Regions from separate parts of the Salinispirillum marinum genome, predicted to be linked through region 2. Evidence: predicted binding sites of a transcription regulator. Region 2 holds the regulator's gene; each other region holds the start of a gene.
What was found. The regulator sigma-54, encoded in region 2, starts transcription at its own class of promoters, with help from an activator protein. The targets are predictions, from matches to a motif close to TGGCACNNNNNTTGCTNT.
Positions count from the first base shown of each region.

Region 1: a site for sigma-54 is predicted at 1,133-1,150, ahead of ACFOSD_RS09985 (amino acid ABC transporter substrate-binding protein). Genes of this name have one in related genera too.
Region 3: a site for sigma-54 is predicted at 1,180-1,197, ahead of flhA (flagellar biosynthesis protein FlhA). Genes of this name have one in related genera too.

Region 1 is NZ_JBHSAL010000002.1:613,541-615,818, reverse strand. It holds gene ACFOSD_RS09990 (TAXI family TRAP transporter solute-binding subunit) at 1-837, shown strand, start outside; gene ACFOSD_RS09985 (amino acid ABC transporter substrate-binding protein) at 1,219-2,232, shown strand.
Region 2 is NZ_JBHSAL010000001.1:42,631-44,908, forward strand. It holds gene lptB (LPS export ABC transporter ATP-binding protein) at 1-185, shown strand, start outside; gene ACFOSD_RS00210 (RNA polymerase factor sigma-54) at 264-1,772, shown strand; gene hpf (ribosome hibernation-promoting factor, HPF/YfiA family) at 1,896-2,201, shown strand; gene ACFOSD_RS00220 (PTS sugar transporter subunit IIA) at 2,208-2,278, shown strand, end outside.
Region 3 is NZ_JBHSAL010000002.1:801,873-804,150, reverse strand. It holds gene fliR (flagellar biosynthetic protein FliR) at 1-25, shown strand, start outside; gene flhB (flagellar biosynthesis protein FlhB) at 18-1,157, shown strand; gene flhA (flagellar biosynthesis protein FlhA) at 1,316-2,278, shown strand, end outside.

The DNA.
Region 1 (2,278 bases), on a different contig from region 2:
GGGGCCATTTGTCGGCTGCTCAATGCGGGTCGAGCAGAGCATCAAACGCGATGTGTGATTGACAGCACCGGTGGTTCTGTATTTAACGTCAACGCCTTGCGGCAGAACTATATCGACTTTGGTTTGGTTCAAAGTGATGTGCACTATCATGCTTGGCGCGGTGAACGCGAGTTTGCCAGCGATCCGCATCGTAATTTGCGGTCAGTGATGGCGTTGCATGTTGAGGCGTTCACGGTGCTCGCGCGTGCCGATGCCAATATTGTCGATTTCATCGATTTAACGGGAAAGCGCGTTAATATTGGCAACCCTGATTCGGGTCAACGTGCCACCTTGGTCAATTGGCTAACAGCGCAAGGAAAAACCACAGAGGTTTTTGCTCGGACCTCTCACCTTACGGCGACCGAAATGACCACTGCCATGTGTGATGATCAAGTGGATGCGATTATCTACGTTGTTGGACATCCCAGCGGCGCCATTCATGAAGCAACCGGTGTCTGTGAAAGTCGTTTGGTGCAAATAAGAGGGCAGGCATTAGACGAGTTAGTGAGACAATTTCCCTATTATGCACCCACACAAATTGGCGGTGGCATCTATCCAAATAACCCGCAGACCACCCAAACCTTTGGCGTTACGGCGACCTTGATGACCATGGAAGATACCTCTGATGAATTAGTGTATTTACTGGTTAAGTCCGTGTTTGAGCGTCTGGAATTCTTCCGTTCAATGCATCCGGCATTGGCAGAGCTGCGTCCAGAAAACATGGTATCGGTTGGTATGTCGGCTCCTTTACATGAAGGGGCACTGCGCTACTACCGTGAGCAAGGGTTATTGCCCTAGATTGTATGCAGTAATTGCATATCGCATGTGAAATCAGCATTGGTTTTGGGCGCGCTATGCCATTATTTTGCATGGGGTTTCGTCGTGAGACGAGATGTCAAAGCAAGCAACGGAGAAGATGCCCTGTTGCAGTGCTCTGTAAACTGACGTGCACTAAATTAGTTCGGTCATCCAAGAAAAAACATTTGTCTTGATGACATTTTCAGCTAGTCTAGAGGCACATCCTTCAAAACGAAACGATGTAACACGCGCTCTCTACACGAAACTGGCAGCTTGGCCGACAAATTATAAAAATTGGCCCGGTACTTGCCTTGTTAGAGACGCTACGCAGGAAATTCCTTGTTGCGTAACACAACTATAATAAGTCATGGGAGATGTGACATGAAGAAAATAGCAACGTTGATTGGTGGTGCAGCCGCCGTCGCTACCCTCGCAATGGGCGCTCATGCCCAAACTTTGGATCAGGTTAAAGCTCGTGGTGCGCTGAACTGTGGCGTAAGTACCGGCTTGCCTGGTTTTTCGAGCACAGATGCCGCTGGTAACTGGCAAGGTCTGGACGTCGATACCTGCCGTGCTGTAGCTGCGGCTGTGTTGGGTGACGCGAACGACGTTAACTTTGTTCCTCTGACCGCTGTAGAGCGTTTTACTGCTTTGCAATCCGGTGAGATTGACATGTTGAGCCGTAACACCACATGGACTCTGACGCGTGATGCGTCACTGGGTCTGAACTTCGCGGGTGTGAACTATTACGACGGTCAAGCGTTCTTGGTTAGCACCGATCTGGGTGTTACCAGTGCTCTGGAACTGGACGGTGCTGCGGTATGTATTCAATCAGGTACAACGACTGAGCTGAACCTGGCGGATTACTTCCGTTTCAACAACATGAGCTTCGAGCCTGTGTTGTACGATACCTCTGAACAGACTGTATCTGGTTTTGAAGCAGGCCGTTGCGACGTTCTGACTTCTGACAGCTCTCAGTTGGCTGCATTGCGTATCCAGTTGAGTAATCCTGATGGTGCGGTCGTTCTGCCACAGACGATTTCTAAAGAGCCTTTAGGCCCTGTAGTGCGTCAAGGTGATGACCAATGGTTCAACATTGTTAAGTGGGCTCACATCGCAACTCTGAACGCTGAAGAGTTTGGTTTGACTCAGTCTAACGTTGATTCAATGCTGGGTACTGATAATCCTAACATTGCTCGTTTCTTGGACTCTGCTGAATTGGGTGGTTTCTTGGGCTTGGGCTCTGATTGGGCTTATCAAATTGTTAAGCAAGTTGGTAACTACGGCGAAATGTTTGACCGCAACGTAGGTGCTGGCTCTCCTCTTGGCTTGCCTCGCGGTGTAAACGCTCTGTGGACCCAAGGTGGTTTGCAGTATGGTCCTCCAATCCGCTAATTTCTGCGGCTAAAAGACCAAAAGCCGGGAGTTAACTCCCGGCTTT
Region 2 (2,278 bases):
ACCAATTACGCGATAAAGGCATCGGTGTCTTGATCACGGATCACAACGTCAGAGAAACTTTAGACATTTGTGCGCGTGCTTATATCGTCGGAGGTGGTACTATTATTGCAGAGGGCGGCGCAAACGATATACTTGCCAACCAAAAGGTTCGTGAGGTTTACCTCGGCGAACACTTCCGCCTTTAATGTGAAACCCTTTTCCCGGGTTATTTTTAGACAGTTCGCGGCCAACACTGAGCCGCGTCGGGTAGTATCAGGAGCGACATGAAGACCAGTTTGCAGCTAAAAATGGGCCAGCAGTTGACGATGACGCCTCAACTGCAACAAGCCATTCGATTATTGCAACTATCCACTCTGGACTTACAACAAGAGATCCAAGAAGCGCTCGACTCGAACCCACTATTAGAAGTGGCTGACGAACATGAAGCGGATCATGAGCATGCGCCCGCAAACGACGCCAACAGTCAATCCGATGATCAATCGATTACCGTCAGCAGCAACGATAAAGCCGACGACCCGCAAATAGAAGATCTGTGGAACGAACAAATTCCCGATGAACTCTCGGTCGACAGCAATTGGGATGACATCTACCAACACGCCCCCACCAGCGCTTCTATGCCCAGCGGCGATGATGACTACAACTTTGAAAATCAGTCGGTCGCGGATGACAATTTATACGATCATTTGATGTGGCAGTTGAATCTTACCCCGATGAATGAACGGGACCGAATCATTGCGACGGCCATCATCGATTCAGTGGAGCCGAGCGGCCTGTTGTGTTCACCCATTGAAGACATCTTTGAAGGACTTGAAGAAGAGCTTGGTCAAGACGGTGACCCACTGGAAATGGACGAAATGATGGCGGTACTGCATCGGCTACAACAATTTGAGCCGACCGGCGTGTGCGCGCAGAATCTCAGCGAATGCATTTCTATACAGCTGCGCCAACTACCGGCCGACACCCCGCTGCTCAAAGAAGCGATTCGTTTGGTGACGGACTACGCCGACCTGCTGGCGAGTAAAGATTTTCCGCAAATTCTGCGCAAGATGCGAATAAAGGAAGAGCAATTGCGCGACGCCATGGTGTTGATCCAACAAACCAATCCAAGGCCCGGCACCAGCATATCCAACCACGAATCGGAATATGTGATTCCTGACGTCATCGTGCGCAAAGACCTCGAACACAGCCGTTGGCTGGTCGAACTTAACCCGGAAATTGCGCCTCGCTTACGTGTTAACAGCGGTTACGCCTCAATGATCAAGCGCGCCGACAACAGCGCAGACAACAATTACATCAAAGACAACCTGCAAGAAGCCAAATGGTTCATTAAAAGCCTGCAAAGCCGCAATGAAACGTTACTCAAGGTCGCCACGCAAATCGTTGAGCATCAGCGCGGGTTTCTAGAATACGGCGAAGAAGCCATGAAACCGTTGGTTCTCCATGACATCGCCCAAGCCGTTGAAATGCATGAATCAACGATTTCGCGGGTCACCACACAAAAATTCATGCATACCCCACGGGGTATTTTCGAGCTGAAGTACTTCTTTTCCAGCCACGTCAGCACCAACAGCGGTGGCGAGTGTTCCTCTACCGCTATTCGTGCGTTGATTAAAAAGTTGGTCAGTGCGGAAAACACCAAAAAGCCGCTCAGTGACAGTAAAATTGCTACCCTATTAAAAGATCAAGGGATCAATGTAGCGCGCCGGACCATTGCCAAATACCGTGAGGCCATGAACATTCCGCCGTCGAATGAACGCAAGACCCTTGTGTAAATAAAACATTAATCCAGATCAATCACTTGAAACGAAAGTCAGCTACACTTATTACATAGAGACAAAGCGTTTTTTTGGGGTCGTTGTCCTAACGACCTGTCATTCGCGAGAAGGAGTTATCCTATGCAAATAAACATCAGTGGCCATCATGTAGAATTAACCGACCCACTGCGCGAGTACGTCACCACCAAACTGGATCGATTGGAGCGACATTTCGATCAAATCAGCATCGTACAAACCACGCTCAGCATAGAGAAACAACGACAAAAGGCAGAGACCACCCTGCACATCAAAGGGGGTCAACTGTTTGCCGACGCCGAGCACGAAGACATGTATGCAGCGATTGACCTGATGGTCGACAAGCTGGACCGACAACTTCTCAAACACAAGGAAAAGACCGTAGATCGCCTGCACGGGAACGGTCGCTAATTTTTTATGCCAAACCTTAACGACGTCGTTAGTCTGGAGCGCACCCTTTGGGGTGCGCCGAGCCAGAGCAAAAAGAA
Region 3 (2,278 bases), on a different contig from region 2:
CCGCTTGGAGATCACCAATGGCTGAAGACCAAGACAGCAGTCAAGAAAAAACAGAAGAACCCACGCCCCGAAAACTTGAAAAGGCGCGTGAAGACGGGCAGGTAGCCAGGTCCCAAGAATTGGCGACCACGGTGTTGCTGTTCGCTGCCGCAATGGCCTCCATTATCTTTGCACCCGTTGTGTCCCGCAATATGCTGGATGTTGCGGTGTTTAATTTCACCTTTGACGAATCCGCGGCCGGGGATCCGGCCTTTATGTTCGGACATTTGGCTGAGTCATTTCGGGTGATGGGCTTGGTAACAGCGCCCTTTTTCGCCATCATGGTCATCGCTGCATTTGCAGGGCCATTGGGCTTAGGCGGCTGGAACTTCACCACGAAATCCCTCATGCCGAAAGGCTCTCGTATTGATCCCTTGGCGGGATTGAAACGCATGTTTTCCATGAATTCCTTGGTCGAATTGATAAAGGGTTATGCCAAGGTGGGTGTGATCAGCGTTATTGCGGTGCTTATTCTGTGGAGTCAGGTTGATGAGTTGCGCGCGATCGCACGTGAGCCCACACGCCTTGCCATTGTGCATTCAGCTACGATCATTGGTTGGAGTTTTTTGCTGATGGCCTTGTCTACGGCCGTCATTGCAGCGGTGGACATCCCCTATCAGATATACAGCCATACCAAAAAGCTAAAAATGACCTTCCAAGAGATTAAGGATGAATACAAAAACACGGAAGGTAAGCCGGAAGTTAAAGCCAAAATCCGTCAATTGCAGCGTCAACTGTCGGAAGGTCGAATGATGTCGGATGTACCTAAGGCCGACGTGATCATCACCAACCCTGAGCACTTCTCGGTCGCGCTGCAATATGATCCCAATTCCATGCCAGCACCCCTGTTGCTGGCCAAAGGCGTCGACGAAGTGGCCTTTAAAATTCGTGAAATTGGCCGCGAGAATGGCGTTAGCATTATTGAAATGCCACCGTTGGCTCGGGCGCTTTACTACCACACCAAGGTCGGAGAAGAAATTCCCGCTGAACTGTATTTGGCCGTAGCCCAAGTGTTGGCCTATGTATTCCAAATGAACGAAGCCCGCAAAGGACGGATGCCACCACCAGAGCGTAAACCGAAAGTCGACATACCACCCGATTTCCGGCGCGACGAGTAAAATCGTCTGTATGGCGTCAGTATGGCAAGCCTTTTGCTGTAGCCTCTGAGTTCGTCAGCGTTTTGGCGCTGCACTGAGAGGCGGGGTTAAGGGTTTCAATGGCAATACCGGGCAGTAGTACGCTTAAACAATTGCAAAATACCGATCGCGTGACGCTGATGCGCGGCGCGCGAATGAATTTGCAAAATGTATTAACCGGCCACTTGGGTGTGCCGATCTTCTTGTTGGTGTTGTTGGCGTTTGTGACCCTGCCAATACCTACCTTCATTCTTGATATCTTCTTCACCTTTAACATTGCGCTTTCCATCATTGTATTGTTGGTGACCATTTATGCCTTGCGGCCACTGGATTTCGCCGTATTTCCGACGATCTTGCTGGTGGCTACGTTGCTTCGTCTGGCGCTTAACGTGGCGTCTACCCGCGTCGTTCTGCTGTATGGGCACGAAGGTGGTGATGCGGCGGGTAAGGTCATTGAGGCTTTCGGTGAAGTGCTCATCGGCGGTAATTACGCCGTTGGTTTGGTGGTGTTTACGATCCTCATGATCATCAACTTCGTCGTGGTGACCAAGGGTGCCGGACGGGTTTCCGAAGTCAGCGCACGTTTTACGTTGGATGCAATGCCCGGCAAGCAAATGGCCATTGATGCCGATTTGAACGCCGGTTTGATTGATGCTGATACGGCCAAGTTACGACGTGCTGAAATTGCCCAGGAGGCTGACTTTTACGGTTCTATGGATGGTGCCTCGAAATTCGTTCGGGGTGACGCCATTGCCGGTATTCTTATCTTGATCATCAACGTGGTCGGCGGCATTGCCATTGGTATGGCGCAGCACGCACTAACCTTTGGCACGGCGGTTGAAAATTATGCGTTACTGACCATTGGTGATGGTTTGGTGGCCCAGATTCCATCGTTGTTACTGTCCACAGCCGCAGCCATTATGGTGACCCGAAACTCCAGCAGTCAGGAAATGGGTGGCCAGATTACGGATCAAATGTTGGCGTCGCCTCGTATTATGGCCGTGGCCGCTTCTATCTTGTGGGTGTTGGGTGTTGTGCCGGGCATGCCACATTTGGTTTTCTTGAGCTTGGCGCTGTTGATGACTTTCATCGCCCTATGGACC